DNA from 3 places in the Virgibacillus sp. M23 genome. Region 2 is predicted to be linked to each of the others. Evidence: riboswitches for the same ligand, from Rfam matches in the RefSeq annotation. Region 2 holds a riboswitch; each other region holds the start of a gene.

Region 1 (3,286 bases), on a different contig from region 2:
CTTACAGCTGGAAAAATTTTCAGATAAACGGTTGCCATTAAAATTATTGGGTTATTTGGTACATGATTGCTCAACTTGCTGCCTCCAATCTACATTGTCCCCGCTATAATTTTGTTATACTGTTTATATCACCATATTATCCAGGAGGATTCAAATGATACATTCATATAAAGAAAAACAACCACAAATTCATGAAACTGCATTTATTGCAGAGGATGCAACCATCATCGGTGACGTTACAATTGATGAATATTCTAGTATATGGTTTAAAACTGTAGTTCGTGGAGATGTTGCACCTGTGAAAATTGGTAAAAGAATTAGTATTCAAGATCTGTCCATGCTTCATCAAAGCCCTAATCTTCCCTTAATTATCGAGGATGATGTGACAGTCGGACATCAAGTGACCCTGCACTCCGCCATGATTAGAAACAAAGCTTTAATTGGTATGGGTTCCATTATTCTTGATGGTGCGGAAATAGGTGAAAATGCATTTATCGGAGCCGGAAGCCTTGTGCCACCTAGAAAAACGATTCCGCCACATACGTTAGCTCTTGGTAGACCAGCAAAAGTAATCCGAGACTTAACTCTAGAAGATTACGCGGAGATGGAACGTGTACGAAAATCATATGTAGATAAAGCAATCTACTACAAAAAATATACAAATTCCGGTAAGTAACTTCAAGAACAAAAGCGATTGGAGCTAGTCAACGGAGATAAAGGAATCACGGTGTGCTTGCAAGCCAATGATGACTTAGATTAGGGCGATTCGTGAAGTCACCTAGATTCTGTGCGCTGGAGCTGGACGCAGCTCAACACGCCTTCTTTATCCTTATGGAAAATATTGTAATTTAGACTATGAAAAAAGGCAGCCTAGAAGATTAAATCAGCTAGGTTACCTTTTTTCGTATCATAACCATTGTGAAGCTAAAGGATGATCAAGACTTTACTACTTAATAAGTGCTTTCAATTGCTCAACTTTGTCTGTCTTCTCCCATGGAAATAAAATGTCTGTTCTTCCAAAATGCCCGTAAGCAGCAGTATTTTTATAAATAGGTTTTTGCAAGTCTAACATACGAATAATACCTGCTGGTCGTAAATCAAATAATTCTCGAACAGCTTTTACTAGTTGCTCTTCATTTACAACACCTGTTCCAAAAGTGTTTATCGAAATAGAAACAGGTTCTGCTACACCAATGGCATAGGCTAGCTGTACTTCACAGCTTTTGGCAAGCCTGGCAGCCACTATGTTCTTTGCGACATAACGGGCAGCGTATGCAGCTGACCGATCAACTTTAGTAGAGTCTTTTCCACTAAACGCTCCGCCACCGTGTCTAGCATAGCCTCCATACGTATCAACAATAATCTTTCGACCTGTTAAACCTGCATCCCCCTGAGGTCCACCAATAACGAAACGGCCAGTTGGATTAATAAAATATTTAGTCGTCTCATCTAATAACTCATTTGGTACTATAGGGCGTATAACATGCTCTATCAAATCTTTTTCTATTTGCTCTGTAGCTATATCCTGATGATGCTGTGTAGAAATTACGATGGTATCAATTTTAACAGGTTGATCATTTTCATCATACTCAACGGTTACCTGTGTTTTACCGTCCGGTCGTAAGTATTCTAATGTCTTATCCTTCCGAACGTCAGCGAGACGCTTTGCCAACTTATGTGCCAATGAGATTGGAAGTGGCATCAATTCGTCTGTTTCATCACAAGCAAAACCAAACATTAAACCCTGATCACCAGCACCTATTGCAGCAATCTCTTGATCGCTCATTTTTCCTTGTCTTGCTTCCAATGCTGTGTCAACTCCACCAGCAATATCAGGTGATTGTTCATCAATGGCAGTTAATACTGCGCATGTCTCCGCGTCGAACCCAAATTTTGCGCGAGTATATCCGATTTCTTTTATAGTTTTACGAACAATAGCAGGTATATCTACATAAGTAGTAGTGGATATTTCACCCGCTACAAGAACAAGTCCAGTTGTAACAGTTGTTTCACATGCCACTCGGGCATTTGGATCTGTTTTTAATATCTCATCCAAAATAGCATCTGAAATTTGATCAGATATCTTATCTGGATGTCCTTCTGTTACTGATTCAGAAGTAAACAAACGACGATTAGCAGCCATGTTGCTAAATCCTCCTTCAAATATCGATTACGGAACTCTATTTATCAAATATGCTCATTCAGTAATAAGTACTAAGGTTAAACTGAAATAAGAAAGGCACCAGAAAGATTACCTACTACCGTATATTCTATTGTCACTCCTGGTTCACACGTACACGCAGGCGAATGACAATTTAGCTTAGAAATTGACTAATATGTTTATAATCGGGTTAAAGTTAGTCATCTACGTGTAGAATTTTTATAACTAATAAAAAAAGCCTTTCCCGCTTGTCATGAGGAAAGGATTGCTGGCCTTTCGCTCTTATTGTTCAAGGAAAAAAATCTCCTTGCATCAGGTTAGCACCTTTTCACTAAAGTGATGGTTGCTGGGCTTCATTGGGTCTGTCCCTCCACCAACTCTGAATAAGAGAGTATCCGTTCGAAACTTAGCTTATCGGAAGAAGCTTAATGTGTCAACTAGTTTAACTGTATTCTCAGAAGTTTTTTACTCATACTAAAGGAAAGAAAGATTCTGAACGACATTTTTTGCTGTAAACATTCAACATCTTATAAAAATTATTTTATATTTAGTATGGACTATTAACTTAAATGTGTTATACTAATAAACATATTCAGGATTATTTGGTCGTTCAACAAAAGAACGTGAATACAATTTCACATAAAGGCAGGTATTTAACATGAAAACGGTAGAAAAGTCTTTCGTAAAAGAATTATACACGCATAAACAGCTACAAACAAATTTATCCGTACCTCAGCTTGTTGAAAGAATTTTAGCAAGAGAAGAAGGCATGTTAACCGCAACAGGTGCAGTTCAAGCAACAACAGGATCTTATACCGGTCGCTCCCCAAAAGATAAATTTATTGTTACAGATGAAGTAAGTGAACAGCAGGTGGATTGGGGAACAGTAAATCAATCCATTGATGAATCTGTATTTGATCGATTGTATGAAAAGGTTATTTCCTATTTAAAAAATAAAGAAGAGCTATTCCAATTTAACGGATTTGCTGGTGCAGACCACGCGTATCGCTTACCAATACAAGTTATTAACGAATATGCCTGGCACAATCTATTTGCACGGCAGTTATTTATAACTCCAACTGCTGATGAGTTACTATCACATCAAGCTGAATTCACAGTAATATC
Region 2 (3,286 bases):
TCTGATTACAAATGATTATCGATAAACACTGTTAGTACCCTCGCTGGTTCATTATTAACGGGAATAAATAAATGTGACTTATTTCCTTTAAAAAAAGCACTATCTCCTTTTTCCATGTAATGCTTCTCATCTTCATAAAGTAAATGGATAGCTCCCTCTAAAATATAAATAAACTCATCTTGGGAGTGCGTATAGGTCTCTTCGCGGACATTCATATCCCGAGGAGTTACATGAACAATAGTAGGTTCAATTCCTGTAAACCGCGAACGATTTGCCAGCAATTCATAGGAGTAACCCATATTCTCATCACCTACTTTAAATTGCCGTTCTGTATGAGGGAGTAAAACAAGATCTCGATCATCATGATCATCCAAAATCCAGGTTAGTGGTACTTCTAATTCTTCACTAATTTTGGATAAAGTGGCAATTGCTGAAGCTGTCTGTCCATTTTCAATTTTAGATAAAAGGCTTTTGGAGATTCCACATGCTTCCGCTACCTGCTGTTGTGTTTTTTTCATACGCAAGCGCATTTGCTTAATTTTCTTACCTATATTATTAAGATTTATTGCAATTCTCTCCTTCCGCTAGTGGTCACACGTTCTATAAACTTCTTTAATGATAGAATAGAACGAAACTATCGTCAATCCGAACATACAGATAATCACTGCCTATAGATTTAATCACATACAAGCAGAGTGTGCTGTTTTTTTAGCTAGTTCTGTTTACTTTGCTAATATTAACGGGTCAAAGCACCCTTCCTTTCGTTAGGTAACATCACCATTTAAAAAAATGAATGATAAAGCACCCAACTACATTCCGAATATACTGATATGCTCGAAAGGTAATTCGGAGTTACTTTATCTTCATTCATTCAAAATGGTTTAATATAAGCGGCTACTAATATGCTTTCTTACTTCCACACATCCTTAGCGATATCTACTACATGTCTAACCTTATTCCATTGCTCTTCTTCTGTTATCAGATTACCTTCTTCTGTAGAAGCGAAACCGCATTGCGGACTAAGACAGAGCTGTTCATACGGAAGGTAGTTAGCAGCTTCAGCAATACGTTTCTTAATAACATCTTTATCTTCCAGCTCTGGGAACTTAGAAGTAACTAATCCTAAGACTACACAAAGATCATCTCTGTTCACATAGGATAAAGGCTCGAAACCTCCAGATCGCTCGTCATCAAATTCAAGGAAAAGCCCGTCCACATTCAACCCAGCGAAAATGGTTTCAGAAACAGCATCATAAGAACCTGTACTGAAATAATGGGAACGATAATTGCCTCGACAAATATGCATGGTGATAAGTAAATCTTTAGGCCTTTCAGCAATCGATTCATTAATCACACGTTTGCAAATATCCCTTAGTTTTTCTGGATTCATGCCCTTTGCTTGCAGTGAGGAAATCCCTTCTTCTGATAGAAAGGATGCCCATGATGTGTCATCTAACTGAAGGTAACGACAACCTGCATCATAAAATGCCTGAATTGCTTGTTGATAAGCCATAATCACATCTGGAACAAGGTCTTCGATTGTTTGATAAATATCTGTATCAAATCCAGCACGAACGAGTAACATGTTCGGACTTGGGATCGTCTGTTTGGTAACATGACGGTTCCCTACCACTTCATTCAGAAACTTAAAATCTGCGAGAAATGGATGCTCTTTATTAAACTCCACCTTTCCAGTAACATGAATGGAATGCTTTTTTGTCTCAATTCCAGCAAATTTCAAGCCATTATTTGGCTCAAATCCCTCAACACCATTTAAATTCTCTAAAAAGTCGAAATGCCACCAAGAACGCCGAAGTTCTCCATCGGTTATAGCCATTAGCCCAGCTGCCTTTTGTTTCTCTACTAGCTTAATAATTTCTGCATCTTCAATTGCTCTTCGTTGTTTTTCACTAATTTCTCCTTTAGCATATTGAGATCTCGCGTGCTTGATACGATCTGTTCTTAGAAAGCTACCTACATGATCTCCTTTGAAAGGTGCTATTCGTTCTACTGCTGTTGTCAATGTATCCACTCCTTTATAGTTATAAAAAGGCTGAGACAAAAGAATGAAGAAACAATTAAAAACGAACAATGATTGGTTGAAAATTAATTATCGTTCGTATTGATCAGAATCATTCATTTAGCACCTGAAATAAGCGAGACTCCGGCCGTAACACCACGAGTCCGAAGATCCACTAGAAAAAGCGTTTTCCTTACCAAGTTAGCTGAGACCGTTCCCGCGGAAAGCGAGTATATTTCACGATGCTGGAATGATACTCCTATTGATAACATGATTATTCGTATTTTGAGTAAATAAGTGTGTTTTGCCTCAGCCTCGTTAAAAAGAACCCTTCTGCTAAGAAGGGTTCTTTTGTATACATACATCGTCACCTTCTCATCTTTCAAGTTTATAAAACTTGCTAGAAGTAGCACCTTATTTATAAAACAGGTTGCTGAGGTGTCTTCAGGCTAGTCCCTCGACCTCTCTAGATAAGAATATTATGTAATTATTTAAATAATTAAAACTATCATAGCAATTCTATTAAAAAATAGCAAAAGATTCCTCACACTATTTAATAACTGCTGTCCATTTCACCCTTTCTAATAGCTTTATTGACATCTAATAATCAACAGATTCACCTATTATGAGGAAGCATGTAGTGATTATGTCTTTCTGCAAAAGCTACGTATGAAAAATCGACTTTTTACAAATGGTAATTATAGCTTTTATTCATTTTTTCAACCTTATACTAGATATCAAACCATCCATTTAGAGGAGGCTGTACGATGGATCACACCTGGTTCTCCCTCATTCCCTTTACTATTGTTATTGCTTTAGCTATATGGCAAAAAAGACTTCTTCCTGGACTAGTGCTGGGACTCCTTGTAGGTGCTTTTCTGTTAGAATTCAGCGTATTAAACGGAACAAAAGAAGCCGTAAACTATCTCATAACGACATTGGCAGATCCAGGGAATATTAATATTATCGCCTTTTTATATTTATTTGGCGGATTGATTGGTATGATGCAAATTTCTGGAGGAGTTAAAGGATTTTCTGAGTGGGTTGGTGACAAAATTCAATCCGAACGAGGACTTCTAGTTGTCATCTGGTTGACCCTACCTTTTACATTTATGATGCCGATGTTTCGAATAATGATGATTGGACCCGTGGTAAAATCCTTACTTAAAAAGGTGAACATGTCTCACTGGAAAGTAGGGTTCACGATGGATGTATCCACCAGTTCCGTTATCGTATTATTACCAGCTGCCACTGCTTTCGTCGGTT
Region 3 (3,286 bases), on a different contig from region 2:
CAAAGGCTTGAGCAATCGTTTGATGCCCTAAACAAATTCCAATTATTGGATATAGCGTATACAGTTTTCTTACAATCTCTAGACATATACCTGCAGAAGCCGGGTTTCCAGGTCCAGGAGAGAGCAATATGCTAGATGGGTTTAATCGTTTAATGTCTGCTATTGAGATTTCATCATTGCGAGCGACATATACTTGCTGGTTTAGCTGCTTCATATATTGTACAAGATTAAATGTGAATGAATCATAATTATCGATGACTAATATCATGTAGTTACCTACTCTCTTATAAACACTTCATGCGTTATTATAGCAAATGTAGGTTAATAAGCATATGTATCCACTTCAATTAATGCTTGTTTTAAATCCTCTATTAATTCATTTGGTTGTTCAATTCCAACTGAAAACCGTAGCAGTTGGTCGTCAACACCACGCTTTATTCTTTCATCTCTAGGTATGTCAGCGTGAGTTTGTGTTGCTGGATAAGTAATAAAACTTTCCACCCCTCCTAAACTTTCAGCAAAAATGATAAGCTTCAAACTTTGAAGGAAAGGATCTATCCATTTACTTTTTCGTAAGCGAAAAGATAACATACCACCTCTTCCTGGATATAGAACATTATCAACCATTGGATGCTCTTGCAAAAAGGATACGATAAGCTTTGCATTGGCTTCATGTTTTTCCACCCGAAGCGCAAGTGTTTTTAATCCTCGAATTAATAGCCAAGAGTCAAAAGGTGATAGCACAGCACCTGAAGCATTGTGGTAATTGGCTAATTTTTCAGACAAGGATTTACCTTTTGCCACTACTAATCCAGCGAGTACATCGTTATGACCACCAATGTATTTCGTGCCACTATGAATGACGATATCAGCCCCTGACTCAATTGGCCGTTGAAGTAGCGGGGTCAGAAAAGTATTGTCAACAATTAATAGTACATTATATTGGTGCGCTAATTCCGCAACTTTTACAATATCTATCTCTTGCATTAGGGGATTTGTAGGTGTTTCAATAAAGATTGCTCTTGTTTTCGAGGATATCAGTCGCCGCGTTTCTCCGTCATTCTTGAAATCTGTATATGTTGTCTGAATTTGATATGCAGCGGCGTAATGCTCTAATAATCGGTACGTTCCTCCGTATACATCACTCGTTACAATGAGTTCATCCCCAGCATTAAAAAGAGAGAATACTAATTGAATGGCTGCCATTCCAGAACTGCAAGCATACCCACTGTCAGCGGATTCCAATTTAGCGATTCCTTCCTCTAGTAAGGTTCTTGTAGGATTTTTCGTTCTTGAGTAATCATAGCCTGATGATTGTCCCAGTCCGTGGTGCTGGTAGGCAGTTGACAAATAAATAGGTGCGCTAACTGCTCCAGTAGCTTTATCACTCTTATTTCCTAATTGTACTAATTCTGTTTCAATGCTTCTTCGTGACATAATATCCATCCCTTCATTCGATGAAAAAAGCCTCTTCTAATTAAATAAGAAGAGGCTTACATCATTCGGTTACTCTTCCTATCTGCATGCTTTCGAGCATCTGGAATTGGCACAGTTCTCTTTATAAGTCTGTTGCCGAGGCTTCAAAGGGCCAGTCCCTCCACCTCTCTGGATAAGAAAATAGTTTATGTAATTTTTAAAATAGATTACAGTTGTTTTTGCTATTTGTCAAGGGAAACTTAGGGATTTACTCCAATGTACAGTTTACAGCATTTAGATAACATGGTTTCATCTGAAGATAAGTGGAAAATAAAAGCAGATACGAAATATCGCAAGAAATAAATTAGTTAAAACATTCTAAAAATTAGTTGACTAATTTTTCTCGCTAATCTATACTATTAATAACTTCACAGGAGAAACTATTTGGTTAAATACTGGAAAAATATAATAAATAGTAAAAAATCAATGGAAAAAGCCATTTAATTCTGGTTATTAATTACATGATGTTAATAGGTGATCAAATGAAAATTAAGAATCAAGATTTTTTAAAAAAAGAAAATAGAAGTTTAGTCTTAGAAATAATTCTTAATCAAGGTCCGATCTCACGTGCCGAAATTGCCAAACAAACGTCGATGAGTCCTACTTCTGCTTCTCGAATTGTTGCATCATTACAAGAAAATAAGCTAATAAGAGAGATGAATATGTCTAGCGAAGGAATTGGCAGGAAGGCCACTTATTTTATTCCAAATGAACATTCTGTATTCTCAATTGGTGTTGAAATTGACCAGAAAGTTATTCGGATCGGTTTAATGAATTTTATAGGAAAGTTAACCATTCTGAAGTACTTTGACTATCAATCAATAGATCCAGTGGCAACAGTTCAATTTATAGCAGACCATATATTACAAATGATTGACGACGAAAATCTTACATCGGATCAAATTGCTGGAGTTTGTATTGGCTTACCAGGACTTATTGAGAATGACAAAGGTGAGGTGAAATTATCTGCGCAATTTGATTGGAAAAATATCCCTTTACAAGAGATGGTTGAAGAGAAAGTAGGCTTTACCGTATTCGTGGACAATGAATTAAAATTGAAAGCGCTTGCTGAGTATATTAGTGATCCTGAACCAAAAAAAGCGTATATGGCAATGATTGGTTTTGGTAGTGGGGTAGGTTCTGCGTTAATAAAGAAAGGAGAAATCTATCGAGGTGAAGGAAACTTCTCAGGAGAAATCGGACATACTATCGTTGATCCTTATGGAATTTATTGTCCATGTGGGAATTTTGGCTGTCTCCAAACGTATATTGCTGAAAAGTTTTTGTTAGATGAAGCATCTAAAACAAAAGAGATTGAAAATATTCAGGCCTTAATCATTGAATATGAAAATGGAGAAAAGTGGGCAAGAAATATAGTTGATAAAGCAATTACCTATGCAGCAATTACGATTAATAATGTTGTTTGCGTATACAATCCAGATTCCGTCGTTCTTGCTGGTAGTTTAATTGAAAGGTTTCCGCAAATTAAAGATCAAATTATTGAAAAGTGTGAGAATCAGATGTGGGCACCTGTCATGAAGACATTTCAATTACGCACTACAAAAACGGGAGAAGATGGCGTTGTGATAGGAGCTGCCATGATTGTACTACAGCATTTTATAAAAAATATTCATGAAAAGAGTGGGGTTTAACCTATGATATCAACACCTATTATTGCTGAAGAATATAGAGGAGGAACATTAGAAAATGTTCATCAGGGATTGATTTGTGTTTTAAATGAAAAGAAGGAAATACTTTATGAATACGGTGATGTAAAGCAGTCCGTTTTTTATCGGTCAGCGATGAAACC

Evidence for each region. Region 2 has a riboswitch for S-adenosylmethionine ahead of RVS70_RS13690 (5-methyltetrahydropteroyltriglutamate--homocysteine S-methyltransferase). Riboswitches for the same ligand answer to the same signal wherever they lie in the genome.
Region 1: it holds a riboswitch for S-adenosylmethionine, as region 2 does, so the genes downstream of both, metK (methionine adenosyltransferase) here and RVS70_RS13690 (5-methyltetrahydropteroyltriglutamate--homocysteine S-methyltransferase) in region 2, are expected to answer to the same signal.
Region 3: it holds a riboswitch for S-adenosylmethionine, as region 2 does, so the genes downstream of both, RVS70_RS02765 (methionine biosynthesis PLP-dependent protein) here and RVS70_RS13690 (5-methyltetrahydropteroyltriglutamate--homocysteine S-methyltransferase) in region 2, are expected to answer to the same signal.

What each region holds. Positions count from the first base shown of each region.
Region 1 covers NZ_JAWDHA010000006.1:111,915-115,200, reverse strand. Annotated here, with positions in the region: gene RVS70_RS04040 (tetraprenyl-beta-curcumene synthase family protein) at 1-74, opposite strand, end outside; gene RVS70_RS04035 (gamma carbonic anhydrase family protein) at 155-676, shown strand; gene metK (methionine adenosyltransferase) at 947-2,143, opposite strand; SAM riboswitch class I at 2,441-2,551, opposite strand; gene pckA (phosphoenolpyruvate carboxykinase (ATP)) at 2,820-3,286, shown strand, end outside.
Region 2 covers NZ_JAWDHA010000035.1:15,823-19,108, forward strand. Annotated here, with positions in the region: gene RVS70_RS13685 (XRE family transcriptional regulator) at 6-572, opposite strand; gene RVS70_RS13690 (5-methyltetrahydropteroyltriglutamate--homocysteine S-methyltransferase) at 911-2,023, opposite strand; SAM riboswitch class I at 2,393-2,497, opposite strand; gene RVS70_RS13695 (Na+/H+ antiporter NhaC family protein) at 2,788-3,286, shown strand, end outside.
Region 3 covers NZ_JAWDHA010000004.1:96,870-100,155, forward strand. Annotated here, with positions in the region: gene RVS70_RS02760 (anthranilate synthase component II) at 1-268, opposite strand, end outside; gene RVS70_RS02765 (methionine biosynthesis PLP-dependent protein) at 322-1,437, opposite strand; SAM riboswitch class I at 1,513-1,616, opposite strand; gene RVS70_RS02770 (ROK family transcriptional regulator) at 1,959-3,128, shown strand; gene RVS70_RS02775 (asparaginase) at 3,132-3,286, shown strand, end outside.